3 regions of the Dictyobacter sp. Z7_2 genome follow, and region 3 is predicted to be linked to each of the others. Evidence: riboswitches for the same ligand, from Rfam matches in the RefSeq annotation. Region 3 holds a riboswitch; each other region holds the start of a gene.
The links. A riboswitch is a leader RNA that binds a small molecule or an ion and turns the genes downstream of it on or off. The one in region 3 is predicted to bind cobalamin.

Region 1 (10,302 bases), 4.2 Mb from region 3:
GTCGGCTGCCCTGGCAAAGCTAGGTGAGGCAAATCTTCCATACATCAGCCTTCTTACCGATCCCACCACAGGTGGTGTCTCGGCCAGCTTTGCAATGCTTGGCGATATTACGCTGGCTGAGCCTGGAGCTCTCGTCTGCTTTACAGGCCCTCGCGTAATCGAACAGTTTATGCATATCAAATTACCTGAAGGCACCGTCAATTCGGAATTTGGCCTCCAGCATGGTATGATTGATACAATTGTGCATCGACGCGACTTGAGAGCGACATTGGGACGCATCTTGCGTCTCTACTCGTGAACGCCGTTGAGTGAAAGCACTTTTTGTTACCGCCGAGCACAGCGCGACAGCAAAGCACAATAGAAGGGAATGCGATGGCTTACGATCTGGAATTTGAAAAGCCGCTAGCTGAGCTAGAAAAAAAAATTTCTACGCTGCAACGTAAGGGTGATCGCCTGAAAGCGGAGGAACTGGTGCAGTTACAAGAAGCTGAGCGCGAGCTCCGCCAGAAGACTGAGGATATTTACAAAAACCTCACGACATGGCAAACTGTTTCAGTGGCCCGCCATAAGGACCGTCCTTACGCAGCAGACTATATTCGATTGATGTGCGATGATTTCTTTGAGCTCCATGGTGATCGCTCATTTGGAGACGACCATGCCATCATGGCTGGCCCCGCCAAAATTGACGATCTCTCTGTGATGCTGATCTGCCATCAAAAGGGCCGCGATATGAAGGAGAGGCAATTCCGCAACCTTGGTATGCCACATCCTGAAGGATATCGCAAAGCACACCGCTTGATGAGGCAGGCTGAAAAGTTCAAGATGCCGATTGTGACACTGATGGATGCTTCAGGTGCATCTCCGGGTCTCGTTGATGAGGAGCGTGGACAGGCAGAGGCAATTGCTTCTACTCTTTATTTGATGCCTCGCCTGCGTGTGCCGATCGTTTCAACCATTATTGGCGAAGGCGGTAGTGGTGGTGCACTGGCCATTGGTGTTGCTGATCGCGTACTCATGTTCGAGCACAGCATTTATATGGTGGCCGCGCCAGAAGCGGCGGCATCCATCATGTGGAGAGACTCAGCACACGCATCATACGCCGCCGAGAGCATGCGTATCAGTGCGCGTGAACTCCTCCCTCTTGGCTTGATCGACGAGATACTACCAGAGCCCATTGGTGGCGGACATCGCAACTATCATCAGATGGCAAACACGCTGAAAGAGGCTCTGAAACGTCATCTGACAGAAGTTGGACAGCTCTCCACGGATGAAATGCTGGAGCGACGCTATCAGAAGTTTAGAGTCATGGGCAAATATGGATCGATTGAGGAACAAATCCTGGCCGTATCTGAAATTTCCTGAGAGACGCTCATTCCAGAGCTAGTCTCTGGGCTATCTCGCTCTTGCAAAAAATGGACCCGGTCGATAGTGTAACCGGGTCCACTTCTTGATAAATTCTTGCACCATGCGATCTATCAGGAGTGCATATATTCAGCCAGAGATTTGATTAAATATCCCATCTTCGGATGCTCGGGGATAACATGTGGGGTTACTCCATATTCCAATAATACGCCCGTACATGTTGGACCAATTGAAGCCACAATCGTCTTAGTATTTAAGGCCACCACCAGGTCAGATCCAAGTTGCAACTCTTCTGCAATCAAGAAGAGATGCCGTATCTGAACCTGACTTGTAAACATCACAGCATCAACACGCCCGGACACCAGATCTCGAACCAATGACTGCAAATCATCGATACGTTCTGGCAGAAGCCACTCATACAGACACAACTCCTCAACCTGCGCGCCACGCGCCACCAGTGTCTCGGCAATCAAAGCATTACGCTCGCCATAATGGAGTATCCCAACGGTCTTGCCATCCACATCAAAGGGAGCTAAGACCTCGATCAACTCATACGTTGTATATGGCTCTGGCGCACTGGCAGCAATCGGAATATCTTCCCGCCTGAGTACCGCTGAGGGTTTAGGACCTCGACAAACAACTGTGATCTTGCGCAAGACATCTACCAATTCAGCACGACGTCCCAAACCGTCCGCTTCCTGCAACAGCGTCTTAATGCCAACGCCTGTAAAAAACACAACCAGAGGAATCGAGCCCGCCACCAATTGATCCAGAAAAGCATTGACAGGTTGAGAGGCATTCAATGATATCTCGCGCACCGCCGGGACACTCCAGGCAGTCCCTCCATTACGACGAATAAGATCAGCCATCTCACCACTCATACGTGCTTCCAGGACGGCAATACGCGCATCTTGAAAAGAAACCATCTTGCACTATCTCATTTCTTTTAGCACACAAAGCGCCAGAACAGGAATAACAGTGAACATCATTTAAAAATCGACACCTTTTTGCGCCAGAATTCCCTGGTTATAAGGATGTTTGATCTCATTCATTTCCGTGACCAGATCAGCATATTCAATCAATTCTGCTGGAGCGTTGCGTCCCGTCAGAATAACATGCATCTTAGGATTGCGAGCCCGCAACGTGGTTAATACCTCCTCAAGATCAAGCCATCCATAGTTTATCGCGTAAGTAATCTCATCCATAATCACAACGTCGTATTGATTGCTTTCGACTTTCTCGCGGCACAGTTGCCAGCATTGCAGAGCCAGAGCCTTATCATGTTCCAGATCATCGCTGTTCCAGGTAAAGCCATCGCCCAGAGGAATTATCTCGACGCCCAATTTCTGGGCGGCACGCACCTCTCCCCACTTACCAGTCTGAGACTTGAGAAATTGTAGCATCGCCACTCGCAGATTCTGTCCCCAGGCCCGAAATAGGACACCCAGAGCAGCCGTCGTCTTCCCTTTGCCATTACCAGTATTTACAATTACCAATCCTCTTGCTGGCTGGCGATGAGCACGCTTATCAGCCTGCTCCTTACGTATCTGCGCACGTCCCTCTTCAGTCAACTCATCAAGTGGAGTATGTTCATTATCTGCCTCAAGAGGCATCTGCTCTTCCATAATTATCCATCCCCTTAGAACCTTCTGCTACTCTATTTTAGCATCAGCAAGACTAACAATATCACGGAGCACCCATATCTCAAACAGACACACAGTAATAGTCTTCTCTACCACATCACAAACCACATACCTCTTTCAAACGCGTCATATCAAGAGAAGAATGCAACACGGCTGCCAACTTGGCATACTCAGTTTGTCGATTAAAAGGAACAAATTTCGTCGCATCCATAGTTAGAGAACGCCTCTCGGCCAAAGCCTTCACAATACCGTGACGAAAAGCATCATTCTCAAACAACCCATGCAGATAGCACCCAGCGCACCATCCATCAACACTCAGCCAGCCATCAGACTCAGGAGATGTATCCAGAGAAAACAGCTCGGTAGCTGATGACTCATGCTTAACTTGCACAGTACGCCCCAGATGAATCTGATATGCTTGCATATCTTGCTCGCCTAGATGAGCGAAGAGTCCACGTGCGGAGGACGACAGTATCCGAGCCTGGCTAAGTTGCGTTGTCTTTTCATCCAGCGCGGCAAAAAAAGTTTCGGCCTTGAGTAAATGCAGCCCTGGTTCAATAGATCCCATCTGACTCTCTATCCCATCAGGATCACTGACACGCTCACCAAGCATCTGATAGCCACCGCAGATGCCCAGAATAGCACTACCAGCATTGACACACTGCCGAATATGCTGAGCCAATCCACACCGCCAGAGCCAGGCGAGATCGAATAATGTATTCTTGGTTCCGGGCAAGATAATAAGATCCGGTTGGGATGGAAAATCAGCAATGCTTCCGGCAAAGCGCACATGAACCATTGGATCGGCTGCTAATGCATCAAATTCATCGTAATTGCTCAGATATGGCAAACGCACAACGACTACTTCAAGTTGTGCCCCATCTGATTGAGCTAAGCGTTGTAATGCTGCTGTTCCCTCATCAAGCGCCACCACATCTTCTTCGGCAATAGAGATATTGCGAAAGAAAGGGACTGTTCCCAGGACAGGTAATCTACTACGTGCGGCCAATAATTGCTCACCATCTCGCCAGAGTGACATATCACCACGAAACTTATTTACAATCAGTCCTTTAACGCGTTGCCTATCCGCACTATCCAGCAGCATCAGAGTGCCAAGCAAGGAGGCAAAAATCCCTCCACGATCTATATCGCCGACCAGGAGCACTGGAGCCTCCGCAATCTGTGCGATCCGCATATTTACAAGATCATTGCGTTGCAGATTCAATTCAACCGGACTTCCAGCTCCTTCAATGATCACAAGATCGTATTGAGCGCGTAAGCTGGTCAATGCTTGCTCCACGACCGAAAGCATCTGGGTACGATTGCGATAATACTCACGCGCTTCCATAGCAGCGAGAGGACGTCCCATCAGAATCACCTGACTCCGCGAATCGCCCTCCGGCTTGAGCAAAATAGGATTCATCTCAACAGTGGGCTCTATCCCCGCCGCCTCGGCCTGGACAACTTGCGCACGTCCCATCTCGCGGCCATCACGCGTGACCCACGAGTTTAACGCCATATTTTGCGCTTTAAATGGAGCGACCCGCCAACCCTCCTGAGCAAAAAGGCGACAGAGTCCAGTGACAAGAGTACTCTTTCCCACAGTCGAGGCAGTCCCCTGAATCATCAAAGTTTTTGCCTGATTCATCATTTTACGATCTCCTGTAAAGCGCTCACCAATTGCCTCCATGCAAACTCGGGATGTGTGGCCACTCTGATATAGCAAGGCAGGCCAAATGAAGTACAATCACGTACCAACATTCCCCGCTGCAATAATTGTTGACGCACACGCTGGGCATCGCCAACCTCGATCAGACAAAAATGCGTCTGAGAAGGCACTATATGTACATCGATTCGTTGTAGAGCCGCAAAGAAAGCTTCACGCTCATGCACAAGCTGGATCATAGATTGCTCAAGATGAGCACGATCGGACAAAGCAGCCTCGCCGGCTGCCTGAGCAATACTACTCACATTCCAGGCAGGCAGCTGCATCTGTAGCCTTTTGACGACATCGACACCGCCGACAGCATAACCCAGTCGGATGCCAGCCAGAGCAAAATCCTTTGTCAAAGAGCGCAACACAAGTACAGGACTGGTTTCATCAGATGAAATACAAGCGACAGATGAAAACTCTTCCACTGGCCAGACAAAATGCCGATACGACTCATCAACAACCAACAACGCACCCGCACGCCGACATTCTGCCACAAGCGCAACGAATGCCTGACGTGCCAAACAGCTACCTGTGGGATTATTGGGATTACAAAGCCAGACCACACGTGGATGTTCTTTGCGCAGAGTTAATAATAGTTCAGCCAGATCGAGCTGGAAGTTCTGCTCTATCCTGGCTCGGACTTCTAATACCTGAGCGCCTACCATGCGAGCAGCTACCTCATACTCACCAAATGTAGGACCAACAATCAGCGTTCTATCACCCACTTTGAGATAAGATCGGGCAATTGTCCAGATCAGCTCGTTCGTACCATTGCCACAAATTAAAGAAGACAAAGCAAGTTGACTGCCATCCAATTCATATTTCAAAATGGCCTGACGCAGTTGCCAGCATTCGCGATCTGGATAACGTTCAACGACTACATTGGCAATCGCTGCACGTACGCGAGGAGATGGTCCATAGGGATTTGAATTGACACTAAAATCCAGTATTTTGTCGGGATGTATGCCCAGGCGCCTTAATTCGCCATAATCCAAAGCGCCATGTACAGCTCGCTCAGATACCTGTGAAGAATCGCTCATGACAACCGCCTTCCGAACCCAAACAGGTATCTACACAACAGCGTCAAGAGCAGCGTAAGGCATCCAACGCACCAGACCATATTCTCAGCACGTCCAATATCGTCAGACGTGGCTGGGCGCTCATGATCACCAAGTTGATAGTGATCAACCTTTTCCAGTTGTAGGCCCAATGCTCCAGCGGCAGCTGACATTGGCTGACCTGCATTAGGGCTTTCCGTTTTACGCGCATCACGCCGCCAGATCCGCCAGCTTCTCCTCCACGTTCCTCCATAGATGGGAGCACACGCGATGATCATCAAAGCCGTCAAACGTGCCGGGATAATGTTCAGCAAATCATCTAAACGAGCTGATACCTTACCCAGGTATTCGTATTTCCCATGATAGCCAATCATGGAGTCAAACGTATTTATCAAACGGTAGAGTGCTGCGCCAGGTAGGCCCAGACAGGTATAGTAAAAAAGCGGAGCCACAACTGAATCGCTCATATTCTCAGCCAATGACTCCACAGCGGCAGCCGCAACTAACTCGGAAGAAAGCTGCGAGCGATCGCGACTGACGAGACTCATCAAAGCATCGCGTGCTCTCGGGAGATCATCAGACGCTAACGCCAGGCGCACAGCTTTACCAGCATCGGCCAACATATGTAAAGCGAAAAACGGCTTGAGAGCTGTGCCTAGTAGGACACCATACAGCAACGTACCAACAGGTGTTCGCAGGCGCAGCTTCAAGCGATCTATACACCAGCACACCATTCTTTGAAAGAGGAGAGCCACAGAAAGGACAATTCCCGATGCCAGAAGAGGCATTACGCCTCCATATATGAGCTGAGCATGATGATCACGTGGGGCAGACCGCTCCAAGCGACTGATCAACCTGCCATACCATACAACAGGATGCCAGGAGACTGGTGGCTCACCAAGTGTATCCAAACCAAACGCAACCAGAACAGCGATCATCGATCCTACCAGCTTATATCCACGCCCACCCTGCTCGTCTCTATACATCAATAGATGCTCTTTCTACTTATCCAGGTGCTAGACACTGGCCGAACAGTAAGCAGGCAAAGCATCAGAAAACTGCGCGGGATGAAGCACCTGAGCCAGACAACGGATACCCTCAACGATACGAGGTCCAGGCCGCTGCATGATATCAGAATTAATATGATAGACCTGACGAGACTTCACAGCTGCAATCCCACTCCAATTTGCGCGTTTATAGACAGCGGAAGCCTGTCCCCCATAGAGAGGATCTTCAGTGAGCACAATATATTGTGGATTCGCCGCAATCACTGCCTCATCAGAGACCTGTGGATACCCACCATTGGAAGTATTGGTATGGAAGATATTAGTACCATTCACATATTGCAACATTTCATCGCCAAAAGAGCCTCCACCAAAAACATATGGCTTCCCTGGTGTACTATCATCAATTTCCAGCAATACTTTTGGTGAAGATGTTCCCTTTACATCGGTTTGAATCTGCGCAATTTGTTGCTGCATCTGTTTCACCAATGCTTGAGCAGCTGCTTGCGTATATGTCAAACGACCGACCAGCAAGATCTGATCTAAGGTCTGCGAAACGTTTGGTGATGGTAGATCCACAACATTCAAACCTAATTTTGTCAGTTGCGTATCATATTTTTCCGACAACCCGCCCGAGCTCAAGATCAGATCAGGCTTCAGCGCCACTATGCTCTCCACATTGACAGTACCTGAGCTATCTGAGACTTTTTTGATTGAAGCCATTGTTGCAGGATAATTCGTCAATGAATCGACGCCGACCACGCGACTTTGCAGGTTCAGAGCGCCCAGGATCTCGCTGACACTGGGAGCTAAAGACACAATACGCTGTGGAGCAGTTTTAGGCAGCACAATTGGAGTGCCATAGGCATCCAGAGCGGCTGTCGGCGTTGGAGTAACTTTTGCTTGCGAAGGAGAAGGGGAAGAGGTTTGTCCACAAGCGGCTAAAGAGAGCAATAAGACCATCAAACAGGCCAAAAGAAAATGAGAAGAGATGACATGGGTGCGCATACAAATAGTATCCTTCTAGACAACGCCCGCAGTCACCTCGCGTGAAATGGAGACTCATCTGAGACACTTGATAAAATAATCCACAGCGTGTCTCGATAGCTCGCTCCTTTTACGCGAAGGATCATGAGCTCAACTCATCAGGCAGGTCTCCTGACTTCCAGCAATACATGTTTATTGGATCTTTAGCGAGCCCATAATGAGCGCAAAAAATTAAACATGATACCAGTTACAGTAGCGCGACTGCGTCGGATTTGCACCGACTTCCCTATTCTGCTGAGATTATTTGTCTCAACCACCTGATGAAATAAATATAGAGATAGTTTCAATCAATAGTATACCGATCATTAGCTAATGATGTCAAACCTGGAATGAGCTTAAGTGATTATCCCCCCATGTATTTACTACTCTTCACCCATCAAAGACTATACGAAAAAGCCAAGGAGTTACAGGGTTACTTCTTCATGTAAGCGCTTAATATCAACTCCCAATCCGGCGATCATCAGATAGACACGTGGAGCTACGGCCGCAAGACGTTGGTTGACTAGCCCTAATAAATCTCGATATACGCGTCCCAAAGCATAGGCAGGAACAATTCCCAAACCGACTTCATTTGTCACGACAATCAACGTCTTATCTGATCCCAATGCAGCCACAACCTGCAGCAAATCATTAATCGCAGCTACTACAGCATCATAATAATGTGAACTGATAGCCGATGCATCCTTTGAAGCATCATCGCCTTGCGCAAAAAGCCAATTTGATAACCAGACCGTCATACAATCCAGAATCAGCACATCTGCCACTGCTGATGCCTTACATACAGCATCAGACAGATGTAACGGCTCCTCAATCGTCGACCAGACAGCAGGACGCGCCGCTTGATGTCGCGAGATACGGTTACGCATATCTTCATCGCCAGCAGTAGCAGTGGCGATAAAAGCCACCGAGCGTCCACTCTCTAGTGCCAGACGTTCAGCAAATGTGCTCTTGCCGCTCCGTGCTCCTCCCAAAACCAACAGCAGATTCGAGATGCTAGACTGCTCCATATGTTTTTTTTCACTATCCATCAAACGATTTCCTATCTTCCCTTAAAGCCAGAAACGTAGCAGAGTAAATAAAAGCAAGAGGACCACCTCAGAGATTTCTGTGATGGCTCCATAAGTATCTCCAGTCAAGCCGCCCAGAGTTGAGGTAACATATTCGCCGATCGCCCAGGTCAATAGCGCCCCGCACACCAAAATGATCAGCCCGACCACAACATGTCCAGCCAACACAGCAATAACCCATGTCAGAATGGCAGCGCAAATAACCCGCTTACGTGTTACCGTTTGTCGAAAAGATGTTCCTAATCCACTTGCGCGTGCTCCTGGATATGCATACATAGCTAATACCATATTCCAACGAGCAATCGGTAAAATTGTCAGCAAAGCCAGCGGTAATTGATGAGTATCAAGACTTGCCAATAAGGCAAACTTTAGAAGCAAAAGACAAATGCCACCAAGTACACCAAAGCTTCCCACCCGACTATCACGCATAATCTCCAACTTATGCTCACGATCACGCCCACCAAAGAGGCCATCGCAACAATCCATCAACCCATCCAGATGCAGGCCACCAGTCAATATGACAAGAGCAACTACGAGTAAAGCAGCCAGCACTAATCCTGACACAACCGATCCAAAAATAAGCACCACAAGCCAGAGAATCACTGCCAGTATCAGACCAACCAGAGGAAAATACACGCTACCTGAAAAAATCTTTACATCAGCCTCATCAGTATCCGTCCGAAAAAGTTGCGTGGCACCAGGAACTGGTAGTATCGAAAGAAAGCGGATCGCAGCCACAAATTCTTTCCACTGCTCTAAAAACCAGGAGTCACGCGCAGGCCTCAAAGAAGCCCGAGGCATCCGCCCCAGATCAGATTGAGGTGGAGGTATATCAGACATCTAACGCATATCCTTCCGCATTGCAAAATAATCCATAGCTACAACGTCACCTCGATAAGATGATGATTCAGTAGAGCTAGCGTCGTTGTCGAGGCCACATCCTCAACTCCAACAAGGAAATCCACTGCACTCAATGAACCATGATCAAAGCGTAGCTGCCAGTGATGCTCAACAGGCATGCCAAGTAAGTGACATAACAGCACACGTAATACTCCCTGATGGCTAACCAGCACCAGATCTCCTTCGGGCAACATGATAGCATCTTGAAGCAGTTTCCCGAACGCCCTCTGTACTCTCTCAAAAAGAGCGGTCAGTGTCTCCCCACCAGGAGGAGACACTTGCGCTGGAGCGGTAAAAAAGTCGAGTTGATCAGGAAAACGATCAACAATCTGAGTATATGTCAGCCCTTCCCAGGCCCCAAAAGAGAGCTCACGCCACTCTGGCGATGACCTAATCATTAATGGAGCAACACAACTTTGAGCAATACCCTCAGCCGTCTGCTGAGCACGTTGCAGATCGCTGGTATACACAGCGACAATCGGCCGCTGCAGTAGCTGCTCACTTACC
Region 2 (10,302 bases), on a different contig from region 3:
AGCACTTTGACGAAACTGTTGCTGGCTTTGTTTGGCGTATGCCAGACCCTGTTGATAATATGAGTCTGCTTGCTCATAATAACCACGACGTAGCATCTGTAGCCCTAAATCCTGTAAAAAAGCGCTTGCCATACCCCAATCCTGGGTGCGTTGTGTGATCGCAACGCCCTCCTTATAAAAGTTTTCTGCCTGTTGATAGTGACCAAGGTCATCGTGAATCTGACCTTGATGCAGCAGGGCAATACTCAGGATGTTTTCGTTGTGTGAATGTCTGGCGATGGTTGTTCCTTGTTCCAGATAAGCCAGTCCCTGTACATTATCGTTGAGATCGCTCACGACATGCCCCAGGCGCACCAGGAAAGAAGCTTCGAGCGGATGCTGTGCACGCGAAGCCATTGCAAGTCCCTGTTCAAAGGCGTGTCTGGCTTCAGGAAATTGATTGTATTGCTCGGCCTGGACTCCAAGGTAGTGCCAGATGGGTATGAGAGGAGCCTGCTCCTCCAGCGTCCTGGGCGGCTGATCGACGTAGAGTATCGCATGCGCGTGCGGCAGGTATCGATCATCGATATCGATCCTGAAGGTATATTGCAACGCAGAGACGCTAGCAGCCACCGCCCAGGCTGCTCGTGCGGCCCAGAGCGCTCGCGTGGGCTCGTCCATTGTGGCTTTGAGGATTACCTGGACAAGGCGATGGATTGAGAGGGTCGCTTGTTGTGGTTGTCGATGTAGCAGGGACGACTGTAAGGCTTCGCCAAGCGCTCGATTGAAGCGATAGATATCGGTGGTAGTTTTTTCGAGGACGGAGCCCAGAAAGGAGGCTCCATGGGTAAAGAGATCCTCTGGAATCGCCTCGGAAGCCAGAAAAGCGCAGATGCGCAGGATATCCGCAGCCTCTGGATTGGCCTCCATTAATTTCTGGAATGAGAACAGGATCGTGGTGGCGACCGAGTGTGGATGATTCATCATTTCCGAGCGATCATTGAGCAGTTGTAACTGGTGGTTCTGGTACATCGAAATATAATCGGAGATGCGGCAGCGTGTGATCTCGATATAGGCTCCAGCTTGATCGAGTGCCAGTGGTAATCCTCCCATCATCGTAACCAGCGTCCCCGCCAGGACCTGGAGTTCAGGAGCGAGGATGTCTCCCTGAGCGGTGGTATCCCATAGTTTGGCCCGGTGGAGCAGAAAAAGGATACCTTCTTCGTGGGTGAGCGGCGGTAGCTGAAGCGTATGTGCGACGTTGTTGACGGCATGTAGGCGTGTAGTCATCAAGATAGCGCCGTGCCGCGCATGCGTCAGGAGCGATTGGATCAGAAAAAGATCTTCTACGTTGTCACAGATGAGCAACCAATCTCCATAGGTGGTCAGCCAGCGCAGGACCGCCTGGATCAATTTTTGACGATCATGTTCTTCTCGTTCGGGGAGATGCAATTGTTCCGCGATATTTGTAATGCTCCCATCAATGGTCTCAGCGGTCTCGGCCGCAATCCAAAAGATGGCGCGATATTTGAGCTCATAGCGATAAGCATATTCCAGTGCCAATTGCGTTTTGCCCACACCGCCCAGGCCACTGATGACATACGATTGACATCCTGCCACTGCGCTGGTGTGATGAAGATGATAGTAGACGTTCTCGAGTTCTTCGACGCGTCCTGTAAAAAAGGGATTGCGCGGATAGGGAACATACCAATAGGGAGCCAATCCTGTCGAACTCGTTTCGATAAGCAGACGCGTATCATAGCTATCCAGGCGCAGGTGCTGTGCCAGAGCCAGCACAACCTCCTTCGTATCTGGAAGGCGGTCGCCACGTTCCCAGGCTCTGATCGTCGTACTCTGCATACTGAGCTTATCCGCCAGTAGCTGTTGGCTCATCTTCTGATGTTTGCGAAATGTCTGGAGTAGTGCACCAAAAGAGGTAGGGAAATCACTGCTCATAGGATTTTCTCCAGGCACGAGATCAATCATAAAAGTTGAAATCAAACGTGCCTATCCTATTATATACTCTTAAAGTAGATACTGCCAGAGATGTATATGCTGCGAGTGTGTTTCGTTTTTTGCCATCTGCCGCGTCGGACCCTACGCGGTGATGACGGCCTGGGAGGTTTTGACGCTGGCAAGTTGAGCTGAAGATACGATGGCTCTTCTCAGGTCGGTTCCAAGCAGGATAGCTCCTTGCAGATCGGCGACACTGAGATCGGCTCCCTGGAGGTCGGCAGCGCTGAGGTCGGCTCCCTTCAGGATGGTCCCGTGCAGGTTTGCATCCTGCAGATTTACTTTGCTGAGGATAGCTCCTCGCATGTCAGATCCAGGCAGGATAGCCTGGCGTAGGTTGGCATCACGCAGGTTGGCTTGATGCAGATCTGCATCGCGTAAGTCGATCTGGGATAAATCGGCTCCGCTTAAACGAATAACTGGTTGTGCCCCTTCTATCAGACCCGATTCGTGCAAAAAGCGTAGGACGCTACCTTTACGTGTACCATTCAGGCGTGTGAGGATCATCAAGGTGCGCACGCGTGCGATTTTACGCACCTCTTCCTCTGGCCGTGAGATACGCAAATTTTCGTCCAGCAGCAGGTCGGACATTTTATCGATGTAGGTTTGTAACAACGCCTCTTGCTGATTATCCTCCGCCAGTTCGTGTTCGAGCTCCGCCTGGAGCTGAGCTTTGCGCTGCTCTCTGTTCTTTTGAATTTGATTGAACCAGATGCCTCCGAGCGCAATCATAATCGGCACAATGAGTAGCTGGAGCCAATCCCATAGCGTTTTCCCAGGTTGCAGGTTGGCTTGATCCGGTGGCGGAGTATAGGCCCCGAAACCCGTCCAGGTCCAGTCGAACCAGTAACCTAAGATAATTACCACAATCAGTGCAATGCCGAACACGCTGATGAGTGCAATCCCTACGCTCAGAATGGGATGGTGTTGTATTTTTCCCTTCCAGGAATACAACGCTGCTTTCATTCATGCCTCTTTTTCGTAAGAAAATTTATCTAAGCTGACTTGAGCCCTGGCCTCAGACCTCTTACAGGTGAAAGGTGGTCATAGATGCTACCTTAACCGCTATCGCTATGGTTGTCAACCTCCTGGCTGGGCTTATTGTCGGCTTGCATGGAATATAAATACCCTGAATTCCAGTTAAGAATAACTGGGTGGTTCATTGATACCCGCTGCGGCATCTATTGTGCTATTTGCCCTTGCTTGCCTCTTTACTAGTTCTGTATGAGCATCGTTGTGAGCGGTTTGTAAGTGTCGTAGTTCATTTTGTGTTGAAGACAAATTTACTCCGGCTATCCAGTCATCTATTCTGTCGCTATTTCCTATCACAGTTCTTGCTCTCTCCTCTGCTCCACTTAGTATCTCTAGATGGTTTCGACGACTTGAAGCATTAGGATTATTATCGTTATGCACGCTATCTTCCGCAAAAAATTCAGAAGTTATTATTCTATGGGCTGCTTGTGTTGTCGCCTCATTTATCTCATTTCCATTTCTTTGGACCACTTCATCTACTCTGCGATTTGCTTTGGTGGCTCTACTTTCGGAAACAAGTGTGTTGAGTGGGATATATTTCTCTATCTGGACATTTATTTGTCGTTGTGCGCCAGCTACTATATCATCATTTTTTCTTTTAGCGTCAAGAACAAACGCACTTTGTTCTTGTGCGGTATGTTCTTTAAAATCCTCTGGGATTGTAAATCTTCTCGCATCATTTCTCGTTTCGGTAAGAGCTCCAAAGGCTTGTCGTTGAGCCGCAACCTCCTCGTCCGAAAGGCCTAACTGCTTTGCTAATTGTGTGAGTTCCTCTGTTGTGCCAGATTGTCTACTTCTTTGATAAGAGTCAAAGGCCCGCATTTGAGCGTTGACTTCCTCTTTCGAAAGATTAAGTCGTTCTGCTAAGGTGTTGCGTCTTTCTAATCGTTCGGAATGAGATAATCTTGCTCCTGCTGTTGTACTATCTCCAGATACCTTTAACGGTGCGATTCCGCCACGTCGATGCTGCCGAGCCTGATCTCCCCGCTTGATGATCTGATCAGGAATAGTGTTTGAGGAGAGTTGGTCTAAGAATTTACTCAGTGAAGCCCGTTCAGTCTCACCCCGTGGTGGGCTTCCTTGTTCTGGTGGGAGCGGGAGACGGCGTGTCTGCTCTCTGTTTTTGTGTGGAGAGACCACTGGGTGAACCGGAAGTTCTGGTGGGAGTATTTGAGATGGCTCTGTTGTGTGGGGAATACGTGATTCGGGTGGGGAAAGACTTGCCTTCCCGTCCACTATTGGTGGTCTTGGAAGACGACGCAATGGTTGTCGCCCATCGGCGTTTGTACGTGGAACAGGTTGCGTGGAAGCAGAGAGGTCGGTGAGATCCCTGGGTATTTCTGGATTTGGTGTCGTGTTGGCTCGTCTGGGTAAGGAATCGATCAGAGGGGGAGAAGGAGAATAGGGGTTATCGATAGCTGGAATTGGGAGGCGGTGAGAATGTGTCTCAGTGGTGTTTGCACGTTGTGGGTGAACAGAGGTATCAGTGTTTTGCGAATGTGTTCTAGGTAGATCCGGGAGACGCCGTGAAGGTCGTGTGGTTTCGCTTGAAGTAATTTGTGTTGGGACATGGGGTGCTGTATGCTCCACGTGTGTTGCAGCATTGGGGAATGTTTGGGATTGCTCTGTTGTGTGATTGGCAGATGGCAACGCCGTAGCATCTTCTCTAGAGGCAGTTGTTCTTTGTGACATCTCCAACTGATCGAGTCTTTCTTGCAACGCATCATACATGTAACGTTGAGGACGTTCACGAGAAGATTCTCTTGCTGTTATATCTGTTGAGTTTCCATTATTTGGGTCAGCGCGGCCTTTGCCTTTGTCGACGGGAGGAATAGGAAGTCTTCTGTCCATTGTATCTCTATGCTTTCTTTAGTTGTCTGTCGTGGTATTCTGCTAGTTACTTGTCATAAACAGATCTGATCTATTTTATAGCAATGCTGCGAAATCTTGTCTATCCGCTTTTATCCCTCACATCTATCAGGATGGAGATCAGACTATGCTGATTGCTTGATCTTTATTTTTCATGACTATATAAGAGCTTATCCATAAACACAAGAATTTAGTTTCTGACTAGTCAATATTTACTACTTTTCTTGAGTTGACAAAAAAAAACCTGCTGGTTATACTTGACTGAGGAAATGATCTTATAGATCATATGATTGCCAGGTGGCTCTTATCGAAGAGCAGAATAGGGAAGTTGGTGAAAATCCAACGCAGTCGCGCTACTGTAACCAGTGTTATTGTTTCTCATTGCATTAATCGCATGCCACTGTCTGTCAGGGATGGGAAGGCCAGAGAAAACAATCTTTGTCGCTGGAAGTCAGGAGACCTGCCTGGTCGATATTGCTTATGGTCCTTCGCGTCAGAGGAACAAGCGCCGAAAATATGCATGTGCACTTTACCCTATTGCGACAATCTGTCTTCGGTTTCTGCCCCTTTAACTCGACAAGACCATAGCACCAGCTAGAAATGGTTTTGTATGCATCCAATGTTCTCACATCTATTGACGACAGAAAGCTCGGCGCAATGAGCCTGATGCAACAATATGCTCTGCTGCCCGACGAGATTTATCGGCGTAGCTTTGCTACCGTCGATGCTCTGCTTCCCAAAGATAGCTGGTCTCCTGCCGAACGAGCAATCGTCACGCGCATCGTTCATGCGACCGGCGATGTGCAGCTATCCGAGCACGTGCTTTTCAAAACGGATGCGATTGCTCAAGGGATGGCTGCTATCGCCGCTCATGCCAGAATTTTTACCGATGTCTCGATGGTTGCGGCAGGCATCAACAAAGCGCTGGTGCACTTCCATCAATGTGCTATCGAGAGCCTGCTCGATCAGCCAGGACTGGACAAGCAGGCAGCGACACAGCAGATGACGCGCTCGGCGGCGGCTGTGCTGGCGGCGCTACCGCTTCTGGGCGGGAACATCATCGTGATTGGCAACGCTCCGACTGCCCTGCTGGCCCTGCTCGACGCGCTGGACGAGGGTCGTTGTGAACCTCCTGCTTTGATTATTGGCATGCCCGTGGGATTTATTGCGACCAGAGAAGCAAAAGAAGCGCTCTGGCAACGATCGTATCCAGCGATCACGATCGACGGGACACGCGGAGGCAGTCCGGCGGCGGCGGCCACCATCAACGCCTTACTGGCACTTGTCAGGAAGCAGGCAGAGGCTCACGTCTCGGTCGGCGATTGATGATTTCACGTGGATAGAGGTATCGTCATGAGCAGAGAACCAGATGCATCAGGCCAGAGCATGATGGCGCTACGTGGGCGTAAGCGCGGTATGCGCACTGGATATACGACCGGGAGCTGTGCGACTGCGGCTACCCGCATCGCTCTCTTATGCCTGCTTGGCGAGCCGAGACCTGAGCATGTGACGATCTCTTTGCCGATTGGGGAGCAGGCGACCTTTGAGGTGCATCATCAGGAATATCACGCTGATGGCAGCAGCTCGGCCAGCGTGATCAAAGATGCTGGCGATGATCCCGATGTGACGCATGGAGCGCAGATCTGTGCGACCGTCCGCTGGAGCGAGCGGCCGGGGATTGAGATCGATGGCGGAGTGGGCGTTGGACGTGTTACAAAGCCCGGCTTAGGTCTGGACGTGGGGACGGCCGCGATCAATGCCGTCCCACGCTTGATGATCGAAGGCGTGGCTCGTGAGCTTCTCAGTGAGCACGGCGAGACACGAGGAGTACACATCCTTATCGCGGTCCCTGATGGACTGGAGCGTTCTCGTAAGACGCTGAATGCGCGTCTGGGTGTGATTGGCGGGATTTCTATTCTGGGGACAACCGGGATCGTCAAACCGTACTCGACGGCCGCTTATAAGGCCAGTATCAGTAAGGCGGTCGACGTCGCTGTAGCTTGCGGACATGCCCGGCATATCGTGCTCACGACCGGGAGTCGGAGCGAGAAGTTTGCGCGTCGCTATATCAGCCTGGCCGAAGAGGCGTACATCCAGATGGGCGAGTTTACGGGACACGGCTTGAAGGATTGCGTGAGCAAAGGTGTGGAGGAGATTACGCTGGTGGGCATGATCGGCAAGCTTTCGAAGATCGGCGATGGACGCATGCAAACGCACGTCGCCGGAGCCGAAGTCAATCTGCGTAGCCTGGCCGCCGTCGCGCAGTCCTGTGGAGGAGACGCCACCGTTGTTGATCAGGTCCTGCACGCCAATACGGCCCGTCATTTTCAGGAGCTGATGATGGAACATCACCTGCTGAGTGTCTTTCCCACCATCTGCGAGCGTGCGCGTCAGGTGTCAGCAGCATATATCCAGCATAAAGCCGAGGTGGATGTCCTGATGTGCGATTTTGATGGCAGTTTTCTCGGTTATGCGGGTGAAAGAGATATCAATTGAAGGAACTACATGCATCGTCTGAGCCAGCCGGTCTGGTTCTGGGTATACCCGATGAGGAGTTTGTTCCTTGTCGTGAAGGGCGTCAGGTGATCACGAAAAGCGAGGTGAGAGCCATCTCGCTCTCCCAACTCGGGCTGCATTATGACAGCGTGCTCTGGGACGTTGGTAGCGGCACGGGATCGGTAGCGATTGAAGCGGCTCGTCTCGCCCGCGAGGGTCAGGTCTTTGCTATCGAGGATGATAGTCGGTCTCTTCAGGCGCTTGAGCAGAACTGCCAGCGCTTCGCAGCATACAACGTCACGATCGTGGCACAGCGTGCTCCCGATGCTTTGTCGCTGCTGCCTGATCCTGATGCGGTCTTCATTGGAGGCAGTGGAGGCGAGCTGGTTCAGATCCTGCATCACACCATGACGCGCTTACGACCAGATGGACGTATCGTGATCAATCTGGCCAGCCTGGAGCATCTGACCGAAGCCATGCGTATTTTGCAGCAAGCACAATGGATCACTGCTTGCACGCTGGTGAGCATTGCCCGCTCCAAAGAATTGCTGGACCTGACGCGTTTTGCCGCACTCAATCCTGTCTTTGTGATCATGGCTCGACGACCTTTGATATCGGGAGAAGAGGCATCGTTATGATGTCAGATGCAGTGCCGCAGCAGCGTCATGGAACGTTGTACGGGATCGGTGTTGGTCCAGGTGCCCCTGATCTGTTGACGCTGCGAGCGGAGCGTATCTTGAAGCAAGCTCAGGTTATCTGCCTGCCTGCCAGTATAGGACGTCGTAGCTATGCAGGGACGATCATTGATGCCTGTATAGATCCTGACCGGCAGGAGATTATCTCGGTAAAATTTCCGATGCAAAACGTCTGGGAGCAGGCAGTGCCAGCGCGTAACGCAGCGGTTACAACCTTACTCGGCTATTTGCAGGCCGGTCGCGATGTGGCCTTTGTCACCGAGGGTGATCCATTGCTCTACAGCACCTTTGGCTACGTACTTGAAGCTATCAGGCAAAGTGAGCAGGAGATCCCGATTGAAGTGATACCGGGCATCACATCGATCACTGCGGCTGCCGCCTCGGCGCGACTACCTCTGGCGGCCTGGGATGAGCGTCTGGCGGTCCTGCCCGCCTTTCACGTATTGGAGCAGAGCAGCTTCGCTGTAGAGAATCCTTTGCGCAGTATTTTTCAACTCTTTGACACTGTCGTACTGCTCAAGATAAACAAAGTTTTTGATCCTCTGCTTGATCTGCTGGAAGAGCTGGAGTTAGTGCAGCACGCGGTCTTTGTGCGTCGCTGTAGTACAGATCAGGAAGAGGTTATTTTTGACATTCAGCGCCTACGTGGTCAGACCCTGGACTACTTCTCGCTGTTGATTGTGAGGAAGACGCATGCCATTTATCACAGATGAAGCCTCCGCGCAGGTCGCCTTTATCGGAGCTGGCCCAGGAGATCCAGACTTACTGACCATCAAAGCGATGAGGCTCATCGGTCGCGCAGATTGTATTATCTACGCTGACTCGTTAGTCAATCCTGAAGTTTGTCAGTACGCCAAAGCGGGAGCGCAGATCCACGGCAGCTCCACGCTGACGCTGGAAGCGATGATGGAGCTGATGCTCAACGCTGCCGCACAAAACCAATTTGTGGTGCGTTTGCAGAGTGGAGATCCAGGCATCTATGGCGCCATGCACGAGCAACGACGTATCCTGGATCAAGCCGGTGTGAGTTATATCATCGTGCCGGGAGTCTCATCAGTCTTTGCCGCCGCCGCCGTCGCGGGAGTAGAGTTGACCGTTCCCGATGTGGCGCAATCGCTGATTCTTACGCGCCGCGAGGGACGAGTCGAGATGCCGGAAAAGGAGACGCTCCGAGCCTTTGCCAGTCATGGAACCACACTGGCTATCTTTATGAGTATCACGCGTGTGCGCCAGGTAGTCGAGGACCTGCTGGCGGGTGGCTATACGGAAGATACGCCCGCAATGGTGGTCTATCGTGCGACCTGGCCGGAGCAGCAGATTATTCGTGCGCCCCTGGCGACCCTGGTCCAGGCAGTCAAACAAGCGCGTATCTCGCGTCAGGCATTGATCATCGTCGGGCGAGCATTAGCCTCTTCTGCAGACGTACAGGATGCCGAGATTATGCATCGCTCGCATCTCTACTCTCCCGATTACAAGCACCTCTTCCGGGGTGGTGTCTCGGATGCTCAAAAAGCGCCGCCAGCATGAGAGGTTGAGGAAATGTCAGTGCCAGGAGCGGGAAAGATCGGCTGTATTGTCATCACGCATGCGGGCCTGGATATTGCCTTGCGCCTGCGTATGGTGCTGCCCATGTCAATGGATATTTATGTATGCGAGCGGGTTGCACAGCGGCTTGCCGAGCAGGATAGCACTGCTGATTTGCATATAGTCAAGAATGTAGCCGAAGCGCTGCATCGTGGTTGGGATACCAGCGAGCAGCTGATTTTCTGTCTGGCTTTAGGGGCGGTGGTGCGTTTGATTGCGCCGTTCTTGCGGGACAAGCATCATGATCCCGGCGTCGTGGTGATTGACGATGCCGCTACATTTGTGATCAGTCTTCTGTCAGGACATGCTGGAGGAGCCAACGCACTGACATACTCTGCGGCTCGCATTTTGGACGCTATCCCGGTGGTTACCACGGCTTCAGATGTTCACGCCACGCTGGCGATAGATCTATTGGGAATTGAGCAGCACTGGAGGCTTGATCCGGTGTCTGATCTGACCCGCGTGGCCGCCGCGATCGTCAATGACGAGCCGGTTGCGATCCTCCAGGAGGCGGGAGCTCGAGATTGGTGGATGCAATATGCAGGGCGAAAAGCTCATCTTTTCTATAGCGAAGACCGACAGGCTCATCGTAGTCAAGGAGCTTTCGCCGCTCAGGTGCTCATCACCGATCGTC
Region 3 (10,302 bases):
GGCGCAACTGTACCGAATCCAAATGTTTGCACATACACATGGATCTGTAGCTCGTATACCGATATTCATCCAACCAGCCAGGGCTATCAGGTGATCGCCGATGCCATCTATAACAAGTTATTCTGCTCATAACTTGTCTCTTCCACACGAGTTGGATTCAATGGTAAGCGCCGCAATTTAGAAGAGTAGATAGTGCGGTCGTTCGCCTCGGATGAAGCGGGTCACGTTCTCGATGGTCATGCGCATGATGCGCTGGAGAGCATCCTGACTTATGCCTCCTGTGTGTGGTGTCACAATCACTTGTGGGAGGTCGGTAAAGATGTTCCCACCGGCTTTTTCTTGCGCGATGACATCGAGACCTGCCCCGGCGATTTTGTGATCCAGCAAAGCCTGTCGCAGAGCCTGTTCGTCGATGAGGTCTCCACGTGCTGTATTGATAAGTAGTGCATCCGAGCGCATCTGGGTGAGCTGATCTGCTCCAATCAGATGATACGTTTGCTGATTCAAGGGGAGATGCAGGCTGACGATCGTCGCCGTTGAGAGCAGTTCAGGCAGGGAGGCATAGTGGATGCCGAGTTGATCCTCCTCCTCACTGGTGAGGCGATGCGGTGTCGTATACAGGATGCGTGAGCCAAATCCCCGCAGTCGTTGGGCGACGGCGCGTCCAATCGCACCAAAGCCGATCAGCCCGACCGTCGCCGCCCCGAGATCACTGATCCCGGCCTGCATCAAGCTCATTGTTTCCCATTTGTTGGCGCGGGCCAATTGCTCCGCTTGATTGTATTTTTTGAGAAGGCTGAGCATCAGCAGGAGTGTATGCTCTGCGACCGCGGTGGCGTTTCCGCCGGGAATGTTGGCAGTCAGAATCTTTCTGCGTTCGAGAGCTTTAAGATCCAGAAGATCATAGCCCGCGCTTACCTGCTGCACAAAGCGCACGCGGGGAGCCAGGTTCAAGCGTTCATCATTGAGTGGGCGAAATAGATTTATCAAGACTTCGGCATCGCGCGCATGCTGCTCAAAATCTGCTAATTCGAAACTCGGAACCATTCCCACAGTAACGTCAGCTCCCAGAGTGGCCTGTAAGCCCTGGATCATGATGGGATTAAATGGTTGGGTGACTAAAACTTGAGACATGCTGTTCCCCTCCTTCTTATTACAGGATGACTTATTATAGGATAGCATATTTTGCAATTGAATAGTCTTCGGCCCATAAGTGTCGAGCGAAGCGAGGACACCGTAGCGTCGCACGCTCGCGTGCGATGTCCCAGCGGCTCGTACGAGACAGCCCGATCCTGGCACGCAACGCTGGCCGGCCTGATCATACGTCGAGTGGGACATCGCACGCGAGCGTCGTATCAGTCCCACTGTAAGGTGGAGGCTGATTGGTATTCGGTGACGCGTGTCTCGAAGAAGTTTTTTTCTTTGCTCAGGTCGATCGTCTCGCTCATCCAGGGAAATGGATGGGGGGCGTGGTAGAGGATCGGCAATCCGATGCGCTCCAGACGTCGGTCGGCGATGTGCTGTACGTATTGACGAAAGGCGTCGGCGTGAAGTCCCAGGATGCCTTGTGGGAGGCAATCCTGAGCGTAGGCGATCTCCAACTCGACGGCTTCCTGGATCAGTTCGATGATGTGTTGCTCAAATGCCGGAGTCCAGAGCTCCGGGTTTTCGGCTTTGATCCCGTTGATGAGGTCGATGCCGAAGTTGAGGTGCGTGGTCTCGTCGCGCAGGATGTATTGAAATTGCTCGCCGATCCCGGTCATCAAGTTGCGCCGATGAAATGAGAGGATCATGGCGAAGCCGCTGTAGAAGAAGATCCCTTCCATGATGACGTAGTAGCCGATGAGATTTTCGAGCAGTTTCTGAGCGCCCTCGAAGCTGTCGGTGCTGAAGTCTGGATCGAGCAGGGAGGAGGTCAACTGCATCTCAAAGGCATCCTTGCGGGTGATGGCCGGGATCGTATGATACATCGTGAAGATCTCGCGCTCATCGAGTCCCAGACTCTCGACGATGTAGAGGAAGGTGTGCGAGTGCACCGCCTCCTCAAAGGCCTGTCGTAGCAGATACTGTCGGCATTCGGCGTTGGTGATGTGTTTGAAGATGGTGAGCACGAGATTGTTGCCCACCAGACTTTCAGCCGTGGCAAAGAAGCCCAGATTGCGCATGATTACAAAGCGTTCCGCCTCCGAGAGGATGGAACTGCGCCAGATCTCGATATCCTTGGTCATCGGGACCTCGTTGGGCATCCAGTGGTTGGCGCAGCCGTTCAGATAATGCTCCCAGGCCCAATGATACTTCAAGGGCATCAATTGATTGACCGTCACCTGCTCACCATTGATCAAGCGCTTCTGCTCAACCAGAGCATCGTTGTGAAAAGAAATATTCATTTGTATGTTAGCTCCTTCATTTCTTTTAATCCATATAGGATAACTCTTTGCACTCGGCGTCTAAGCCAGCCGACGTAGCGGCGCGGCTCCGCCGTGCTGTCTGTGACTCGTACGAACATGCTCCTCATGGGGTTCCATTGAGAGATCTTCCCACGGTGGGACGTTATCGTGCGTCCAGTGACAGCACGGCGGAGCCGCGCCGCTACGTCGGTGAGCCTCTCACCCCATTGGGATGTACGTCTTCAATGCTACTGGCAGGCTTCGCAGTCTTCATCCATGGAGCAGACGAGAGGAGCTTCTTCAACGATGGGCGTGGCCTCTCGGGTGATCTGGATGTTGCTGGAGGCGCTGCTATGCTTCATCCAGCGTGGTTGGATGCCCCAGCGGTTGATGTCGACGGTCGATTTTTCGAGCTGGGTGGCTGCGAGTGTGCGCAGATAATAGGTTGTCTTGAGTCCTTTCTTCCAGGCGAGCTGGTAGATGTCGTTGAGCGCTTTGCCGCTTGGCGCAACGAGATACAGGTTGAGTGACTGTCCCATGTCGATCCATTTCTGACGGCGGCTGGCGCATTCGATCAGCCAGGTGGGTTCGATCTCGAAGGCGGTTCGGTAGCGCTTTTTGAGCTCTTCGGGGACCATGGGGAGCGGCTGAAGCGAGCCGTCGTAGTACTTGAGCGCGTCGAGGAGTTCGGCGCTCCAGAGGCCGGCGGCCTTGAGGTCGTTGACGAGGCAGGTGTTGATGGTGGTGAATTCTCCTGAGAGGTTGCTTTTGGCATAGAGGTTTTTGTATTCGGGCTCGATCGATTGGCTGACTCCTGCGATGGTCGAGATGGTGGCGGTGGGTGCGATGGCCATCACGTTGCTGTTGCGCATGCCATGGCGCTTGATGGCGTCACGGACAGGTTGCCAGTCAAATGTCATTGAGCGATCCATCTCGACGGGCACGCCGCGCTCGGCTTCAAGGAGCTCGATGCTGTCGATCGGCAGGATGCCGCGCTGCCACTTGGAGCCCTGATAGCTGTCATAGCTACCACGCTGCTCGGCCAGATCCGCCGAGGCGCGAATGGCGTAGTAGGAGATGGCTTCCATGCTCTGATCGGCGAACTCGACGGCTTGCTGACTGGCATAATCCAAGCCCAACTGAAAGAGAGCGTCCTGGAAGCCCATCAAGCCGAGGCCGATCGGTCGATGACGCAGGTTGGCCTGCTGCGCTTCTCTGGTCGGATAATAGTTCAGGTCGATGACGTTGTCGAGCATGCGGATGGCGGTCTTGATGGTCTTCTGGAGCTTCTCATGATCGAGCTGTCCGTTGGCGAGGTGCGCGGCCAGATTGATGGAGCCGAGATTGCAGACCGCAGTCTCGTCGGCCGAGGTGTTCAGCAGGATCTCGGTGCACAGGTTGCTGCTATGGATAACTCCGGCGTGATCCTGCGACGAGCGGACGTTGGAGGGATCTTTCCAGGTGATCCATGGATGTCCTGTTTCAAAGAGGCGTGTCAGCATCTTGCGCCAGAGATCCAGCGCGGGGAGCCGTCTGAATTGCTTGAGCTTGCCCTCATCGGCCAGCTGCTCATACTCGCGATAACGCCGAGCGAATGCTTGTCCATAGAGATCGTGCAGATCCTCGACCTCGTCGGGACTGAAGAGCGTCCATAGCTCTCCCGCCTGGACACGGCGCATAAACTCGTCGGAGATCCAGCAGGCGGTATGCATATCGTGCGTACGCCGGCGCTCGTCGCCTGTGTTACGACGTAGATCCAGGAAATCCTCGATGTCCAGATGCCAGTTCTCCACGTAGGCGCAGACGGCTCCTTTGCGCTTGCCTCCCTGGTTCACGGCCACCGCTGTGTCGTTGACGACCTTGAGGAAGGGAATGATCCCCTGGCTGCTGCCGTTGGTGCCTTTGATATGTGATCCCAGTGCCCGTACGCGTGTCCAATCATTGCCCAGGCCGCCGGCCCATTTGGAGAGCAGTGCGTTGTCCTGGACGCATTTGAAGATGTGTCCGAGATCGTCGGAGACGGTCGTCAGATAACACGATGAGAGCTGTGGATGGTTGGTGCCGGCGTTGAAGAGTGTGGGCGTCGCAGGCGTGAAATTGAGCTGCGAGATAACCTCATAGAACTCGATCACGCGCTCCTCTTTATGGGCCTCTTGCAGAGAAAGCCCCATCGCAATGCGCATCCAGAGTAACTGGGGGAGCTCGAAGCGCTGCGACTCGTGTTGCAGCAGATAACGATCGTAGAGCGTTTGCAGCCCTGGATAGTTGAAGAGCAGGTCGCGCTCTGGATGGATGGCCTGTGCCAGTCGGGCGAGATCAAATTCAAAGAAACGTGGATCTAGTTGTCCCGCCTCGATGCCACGGCGTACATAGAGCGCGAAATAGTCTGTGTAGATGCTGGAGGCATCAGCCAGTTGGATCTGTGGCTGCTGAGCATTCCCCTGCGCTTCCTGATAGAGAGAGAGCAGGAGTATTCTGGCGGCTGCATAGGAGTAGCCTGGATCAACTTCAATTAATGCGCGAGCGGCCATCGTCATCGTCTGCCAGCACTCCGAAACCGAGAGGCTTGCATACATATTGGACTGCACCGCGGCCAGCAGGCGTGGATGATCTATTGGATGAACGCTATCCTGACAGATATCGATAAGAACCGCCTGCCAATCGAAGCTCTGATCTCCAGGTGCATCCTGGGCCACAGTCACGGTTGACGTTTCCGCCTGACGGGTTGAAAAGGACATAGCATATACCTCATCAAAAAATAAAAACAAAAAAGCCTGTCTCCCTTCACAGGAACAGGCTGGAATCACAAGCTGATGAGATATGTTCTGGCTGACCGAGCATAAACGCTCCAGAGCACAGCACACTCACGCGGTTCATCCCCTTTGCACGCGAAGGGAGGTATCCATAAGCTCATAGGTGGGCATTCGGGCTTGACAATCTTGCCTTACCGTTGCGCGACAGCGCCGGACTCTCACCGGACTTTCCCCAATATGGACGTCACGTTACGATCACGTGACCCTATGAGTTTCTCTTTTTTATTGTAAAGGACACAACATATAGTAGTTACTGACGCTACTCTACCATATGTTGTGTTTGCCGTCAAGCTGTCTGGTGTATAGGTTTGTCGCCGAGGTATTTCCCTTTTGTGGACTTCCCGCATTTTCTCAGGTCGTACGTGGTGTCTGGCTAAGCGTCTTCACGATGTTAGGATCACGGTGGTCAAAAAAACTGCTCGTTTTGGTGTCCAGTGTCCTGATCGCCGTCATATCATCCGGGCTGAGATCAAAATCGAAGATGTTGAAGTTTTCCACGATCCGTTCCTTACGGACGGATTTGGGAATCGCCACGACTCCTCTCTGGGTCAACCAGCGCAGAATGACTTGCCCCACGGTTTTCTGGTGCGTGCTTGCGATAGAACGCAGCACCTCATTCTCAAAAATGTGGTTTCTGCCTTCCGCAAATGGTCCCCAGGATTCGATCTGAATCTGGTTGTCCTGCAAGAATTGCTGCGTCTCGAGTTGTTGATGGAACGGATGGGTTTCCACTTGATTAACGGCAGGAACGATCTGATGATGGACCATCAGATCCATGACCCGGTCAGGGGGGAAATTACTGACTCCGATGGCGCGTATCTGACCTTGCTGGTACAATTTTTCCATTGTACGCCATGCGCCATACACATCCCCAAAGGGCTGGTGAATCAGGTAGAGATCCAGATACTCCAGTTGCAAGCGCTGTAATGATCGTTCAAACGCTGGCCCGGTGCGTTCGTCCCCGGCATCCTGAATCCAAAGCTTGGTAGTGATGAATAGTTCTTCCCTTGGCACACCGCTTCGCTTGATAGCTTTGCCAACGGCCTCTTCATTCCCATAGGATGCTGCCGTATCAATCAGGCGGTAGCCGGCGCGAATAGCATCGTACACGCTGCGTTCGCATTCCTCTGCGTCGTGCATCTGGAAGACGCCAAACCCCAGGAGGGGCATTGTAACCCCGTTATTGAGACTAATTGATGGAATACCTGACATGTATCCTTCTCCTTTCGCTCATTGACTGTGTATCATGCAGGTTTGCTACCGGCTCTGCGCTTGAAGAGAAGTCTGGTTTCTCTACAAAGATAAAGCGGTAAGAGTCCTGTCTGAGGATAGTATAGATGTGCCAAAGCCCTGGGTGATAGAATGATTGTCGCGAATGGTTGGAGGATTCTGCAAATCTTTCCAGGGAGATGAGAATGGCAGGAAAGGACTGAGCAATGGATTGACGAGATGACCAGCAGCGAGAACGCCAGCTGACAAAGATTTGCTTGAGAAGGTCCTCTGAGAAGCTGAATTGCAGTAATCAGATATGACATTTATTGTGAGATAGGTACGTACCCATAAGAGTATAATTTTATACATACCTATCCTCACAATAAATGGTCATTTGTCGGTGGATCAGAGCGATAAAGAAATGAACGTTAAACTGCTTTACCGGTATTTCCTGCCTGATCTGTTTCTGCGGTCACCACCGGGCATGCGTCCGCGCTGGTTGAAGGCATTGGATGGCCTGCGTGATATGGGCACGTTCCGGTCTCGGTAGAATGACTGGTTGACTGTTCGCTGTTTGTGGTTTTGCGCGTATAACGGACGAACGTTTTTGTCGGTCGATTTGCGCCCATCGTGCTATCAACCTGTGGATCTTTGGTGATCAACGTCAGATCGAATTGTTGCAGAAGCAGAGCGGTAATCATCATCATCTCATTGTTGGCAAAGTTCATGCCGGCACACTTATGCGTTGCGCCGCCGAAGCCGATGATCGAGAAACGATGCTTGTGATCCTCTTCTCTTCCGGGAGCGAAGCGCAGAGGATCATAGGTGTCGGGCTCGGAGAAGATCTCCGGGAGTCTCTGAGCCACTTTTGCCGAAACGATCAGATTCCAATCTTTCGGAATGCGATACTCTCCAATTTCCACCTCTTCCTCTGCTCTACGCATGAGCATGTTGGCCGATGGATACATGCGTGTGGTTTCCTGGACTGCCCAGAAGATGTGCTTGAGTGCGCTGAGCGTTTTTGCATTCATTGGTTGATCCTGGGCGAGCTGATCGGCGAGCTCCTGTTGGACCAGATTGAAATACTCGGGCGTCTGGAGGAGCTTGATAATGGTCCAGGTGGCCTGACCGGCTGTCGTTTCGTGTCCAGCGAACATCAGCCCCATGATCAGAGACAAAATTGCCTCATCTTCCAGAGGACTCCCATCTTTATATTGCGCCGTCGCAAAGTCCAGCAAGAAATCGTCGTACTGATCAGGATTGGCACGCCGGGCGGCGATAAGAGGCCAGATCATCTCGCGCAGCTTCTTTTTGGCGCGGTCGCGACGAATAAACTTGGGTAGCGGCAGATTAGGGGGGAGGGCTGCGTCGATAGATTTTCCCAGGATAAGGTAGAGTCTCCAAAACTCAGGGCCGACGTAATCACGGAAGTCTTTGCCCATTAACGCATGGGCCGCCACGTTCTGGACGACCTGTGTTATCTCCGCACGCAATTCCATCTCGCCACTTGCTGGCAGAGTATCAAGCCATTGTTGCACCTCTAATTGCATGATCTCCAGATATTTGATCATTTTTTCACTTTTAAATGGCTTGAGCAAGATGGGACGCTGCTTGAAATAGACTTCTGGTGGTCCGGTAAAGCCTACTTCCCCTAAGGCCGCCTTCAAGAATTCATATGTCTTATGCATGCTGAGTTTCTTGTCTGTCTCTTTGAAGAAGAACTCTTGATATTCTGGACCAATCAGGACGGCAACTGGTTGATTGACTAATTTGAAACTATAGATGGAGCCAAGCTCATCAAATCCCTTCTGTAAGAAGTGATCACTATCTTTCATAAACTCGAAAAGATTGCCCACCACAGGGGCTCCAGAAAGCATCGGCGGTGTCATTTTCATGAATCTGTATCCTTTAATAGCAATTTCACTACGCAAACCGTAAATCCATATAGAGAGGCTATCTTTCATCTTGTATAATATACTACCATATATTGCTCATCAAATCATCCTGATATCATGCCTGATTGTGCGTAAAATGGTTGATTAATGATTCATTGGTTTTCGAGATCGTTAATAGGTTTCTCTCGTTCGGCGCAAGCTTGCTGTTATTGAAAGGTATCAAAATGAGGCTAAAGAGCAGGCTGATATTTTTGGGTTATAGTAGTAGTTTTTTGTAGGAGCGATTTGTAGATATGCAGTAGGTGAAATAGATTTTATAAAAATGTAAAATGTGGTAAGCTACTATTTGGATATATTATTAAGGTAAGAGGGGAGTTATTTGTATATGGATGCTGTTGAAAATAAAAAAGATGTACAGAGCTTACCGTTACCTCCACTGGTCGCTGGGCTGCCGATCCTGGGTAATGTGCGCGAGATGCTTGCAAACCCATTACAGTTTATGGTGCGTAGCTATCAGGAATATGGGGCTATCTTTCGTATGCGTGCGCTTCGGCTTGAGTATACGGTTCTGGCCGGTATCGAAGCGAATCAATTTGTGACAGGAAAAGGGAAAGAATATCTGAGCGTGCGAGAGACGTATGAGGGGGTAGCTAGAGGGATGCAATCCAGCAACTTCCTGTTAAGTCATGATGGTCAAAAGCATCGCGAGCTACGTAAAGTGTTGCGGCGTGCGTACTCAAAAACGGCGGTGTCTCCCTCGGTTCCTACGCTGATCCAGCTGGCTCAGGAGGAGGCTCGCTCCTGGACAGACGGTGAACGTGTCCTGATTGTTCCCATGATGAAACGCTTGATTACGACTCAATTAGGTGTTGTATTATTGAACCATAATGGTATCGCGTATTTTGAAGCTATCCAGAAATTTTTCACGATCACCTCTGAAACGTCTGCCACGCATCAATTGCCAATGTTTGTTTTGAGAACGCCTTACTTCCACCGCATCCAGGCGCGTATCTTTCAACTGGCTGACGAGGTTATTGCGGCGCATAAAGCTTCACCCAGGACTCCAGAGAACCGGACGCTGATTGATGATGTCCTGGAGGCTGTCGATGAAAATGGAGCGCCTTATCCACCTGATTTTTTGCGTGCGGCCATCATTGGGACCTATATTGCGGGTATCGATACCGTGGCTCTGACCTGTAGCTTTGCCATCTACGCCTTGCTCAAGCATCCGCGTGTCTGGGAGCGTGTTGCGGAGGAAGTGCGTGCTGTGTTTCGCCAGACAAGTACTCCCACGATGCAGGATTTCAAACGTATGAAGGTGTTGCATGCTGCGATTTTGGAGATTTTACGCTATTACCCCGTCGGACCAGGAATGCCACGTACGGCCGCTGAGACCTTTGAATTCGAGGGCTATAAAGTTCCAAAGGGAGCGAACGTTCTGGTTGGAACAGCAGTGACACATTTTCTTCCACAGTTCTTCCCTGATCCATACACCTTTGAGCTTGATCGCTATCTCGAACCGCGTCACGAGCATCATCAGGCCAACATCTTTGCCCCATTTACCGTCGGCGAACACACCTGCCTGGGAGCCGGTATGGCCGAGATCCAGGTGATGGCGACCGTGGCGGCGATCGTCAACCAGGTCGACTTACGCCTGGATCCAATAGATTATGTTGTGCAGTTCAAAACGGCACCCAGCCTTGGACCAAAACCCAATCTGGCCGTGCGCGTCAGCACGCTCTGACCGCTCAACGCTACATTGGGTCTGCATTGAGCCTGATCGCCAGCCAGATGGCGATCAGGAGCATGCCTATGGCGCCGTACAGCAGTGTTGTGCGTACGCCCAGATATTCACTCACGATGCCAGCCAGCAGAGTGCCAAGCGGCGCAATGCCATCGATGAGGAAGCCGATCACGGCGCTAACGCGCCCCTGGACGGCGATGGGAAGGCTCATCTGGCGCAGGCTGATCTCGTTGAGGGTGTAGAGCTCAAAG

Region 1: linked by a shared signal. The riboswitch ahead of AC27N8_RS15745 (ABC transporter substrate-binding protein) and the one ahead of AC27N8_RS33245 (ribonucleoside-diphosphate reductase subunit alpha) in region 3 are both predicted to bind cobalamin.
Region 2: linked by a shared signal. The riboswitch ahead of AC27N8_RS05080 (precorrin-8X methylmutase) and the one ahead of AC27N8_RS33245 (ribonucleoside-diphosphate reductase subunit alpha) in region 3 are both predicted to bind cobalamin.

What each region holds. Positions count from the first base shown of each region.
Region 1 covers NZ_BAAJPE010000002.1:547,880-558,181, forward strand. The annotation lists gene accD (acetyl-CoA carboxylase, carboxyltransferase subunit beta) at 1-298, shown strand, start outside; gene AC27N8_RS15715 (acetyl-CoA carboxylase carboxyltransferase subunit alpha) at 373-1,362, shown strand; gene AC27N8_RS15720 (uroporphyrinogen-III synthase) at 1,476-2,288, opposite strand; gene cobO (cob(I)yrinic acid a,c-diamide adenosyltransferase) at 2,352-2,987, opposite strand; gene AC27N8_RS15730 (cobyric acid synthase) at 3,103-4,656, opposite strand; gene AC27N8_RS15735 (pyridoxal phosphate-dependent aminotransferase) at 4,653-5,759, opposite strand; gene cbiB (adenosylcobinamide-phosphate synthase CbiB) at 5,756-6,763, opposite strand; gene AC27N8_RS15745 (ABC transporter substrate-binding protein) at 6,794-7,789, opposite strand; cobalamin riboswitch at 7,913-8,104, opposite strand; gene cobU (bifunctional adenosylcobinamide kinase/adenosylcobinamide-phosphate guanylyltransferase) at 8,233-8,856, opposite strand; gene cobS (adenosylcobinamide-GDP ribazoletransferase) at 8,878-9,735, opposite strand; gene AC27N8_RS15760 (histidine phosphatase family protein) at 9,774-10,302, opposite strand, start outside.
Region 2 covers NZ_BAAJPE010000001.1:1,319,782-1,330,083, reverse strand. The annotation lists gene AC27N8_RS05095 (tetratricopeptide repeat protein) at 1-1,935, opposite strand, end outside; gene AC27N8_RS05090 (pentapeptide repeat-containing protein) at 2,077-2,958, opposite strand; gene AC27N8_RS05085 (hypothetical protein) at 3,133-3,846, opposite strand; cobalamin riboswitch at 5,172-5,375, shown strand; gene AC27N8_RS05080 (precorrin-8X methylmutase) at 5,560-6,219, shown strand; gene AC27N8_RS05075 (cobalt-precorrin-5B (C(1))-methyltransferase) at 6,247-7,389, shown strand; gene cbiT (precorrin-6Y C5,15-methyltransferase (decarboxylating) subunit CbiT) at 7,386-8,027, shown strand; gene cobI (precorrin-2 C(20)-methyltransferase) at 8,024-8,797, shown strand; gene cobM (precorrin-4 C(11)-methyltransferase) at 8,778-9,611, shown strand; gene AC27N8_RS05055 (cobalt-precorrin 5A hydrolase) at 9,624-10,302, shown strand, end outside.
Region 3 covers NZ_BAAJPE010000002.1:4,743,407-4,753,708, forward strand. The annotation lists gene AC27N8_RS33230 (SGNH/GDSL hydrolase family protein) at 1-132, shown strand, start outside; gene AC27N8_RS33235 (2-hydroxyacid dehydrogenase) at 178-1,134, opposite strand; gene AC27N8_RS33240 (ribonucleotide-diphosphate reductase subunit beta) at 1,356-2,387, opposite strand; gene AC27N8_RS33245 (ribonucleoside-diphosphate reductase subunit alpha) at 2,636-5,125, opposite strand; cobalamin riboswitch at 5,286-5,424, opposite strand; gene AC27N8_RS33250 (aldo/keto reductase) at 5,552-6,412, opposite strand; gene AC27N8_RS33255 (cytochrome P450) at 6,841-8,307, opposite strand; gene AC27N8_RS33260 (cytochrome P450) at 8,693-10,051, shown strand; gene AC27N8_RS33265 (MFS transporter) at 10,062-10,302, opposite strand, start outside.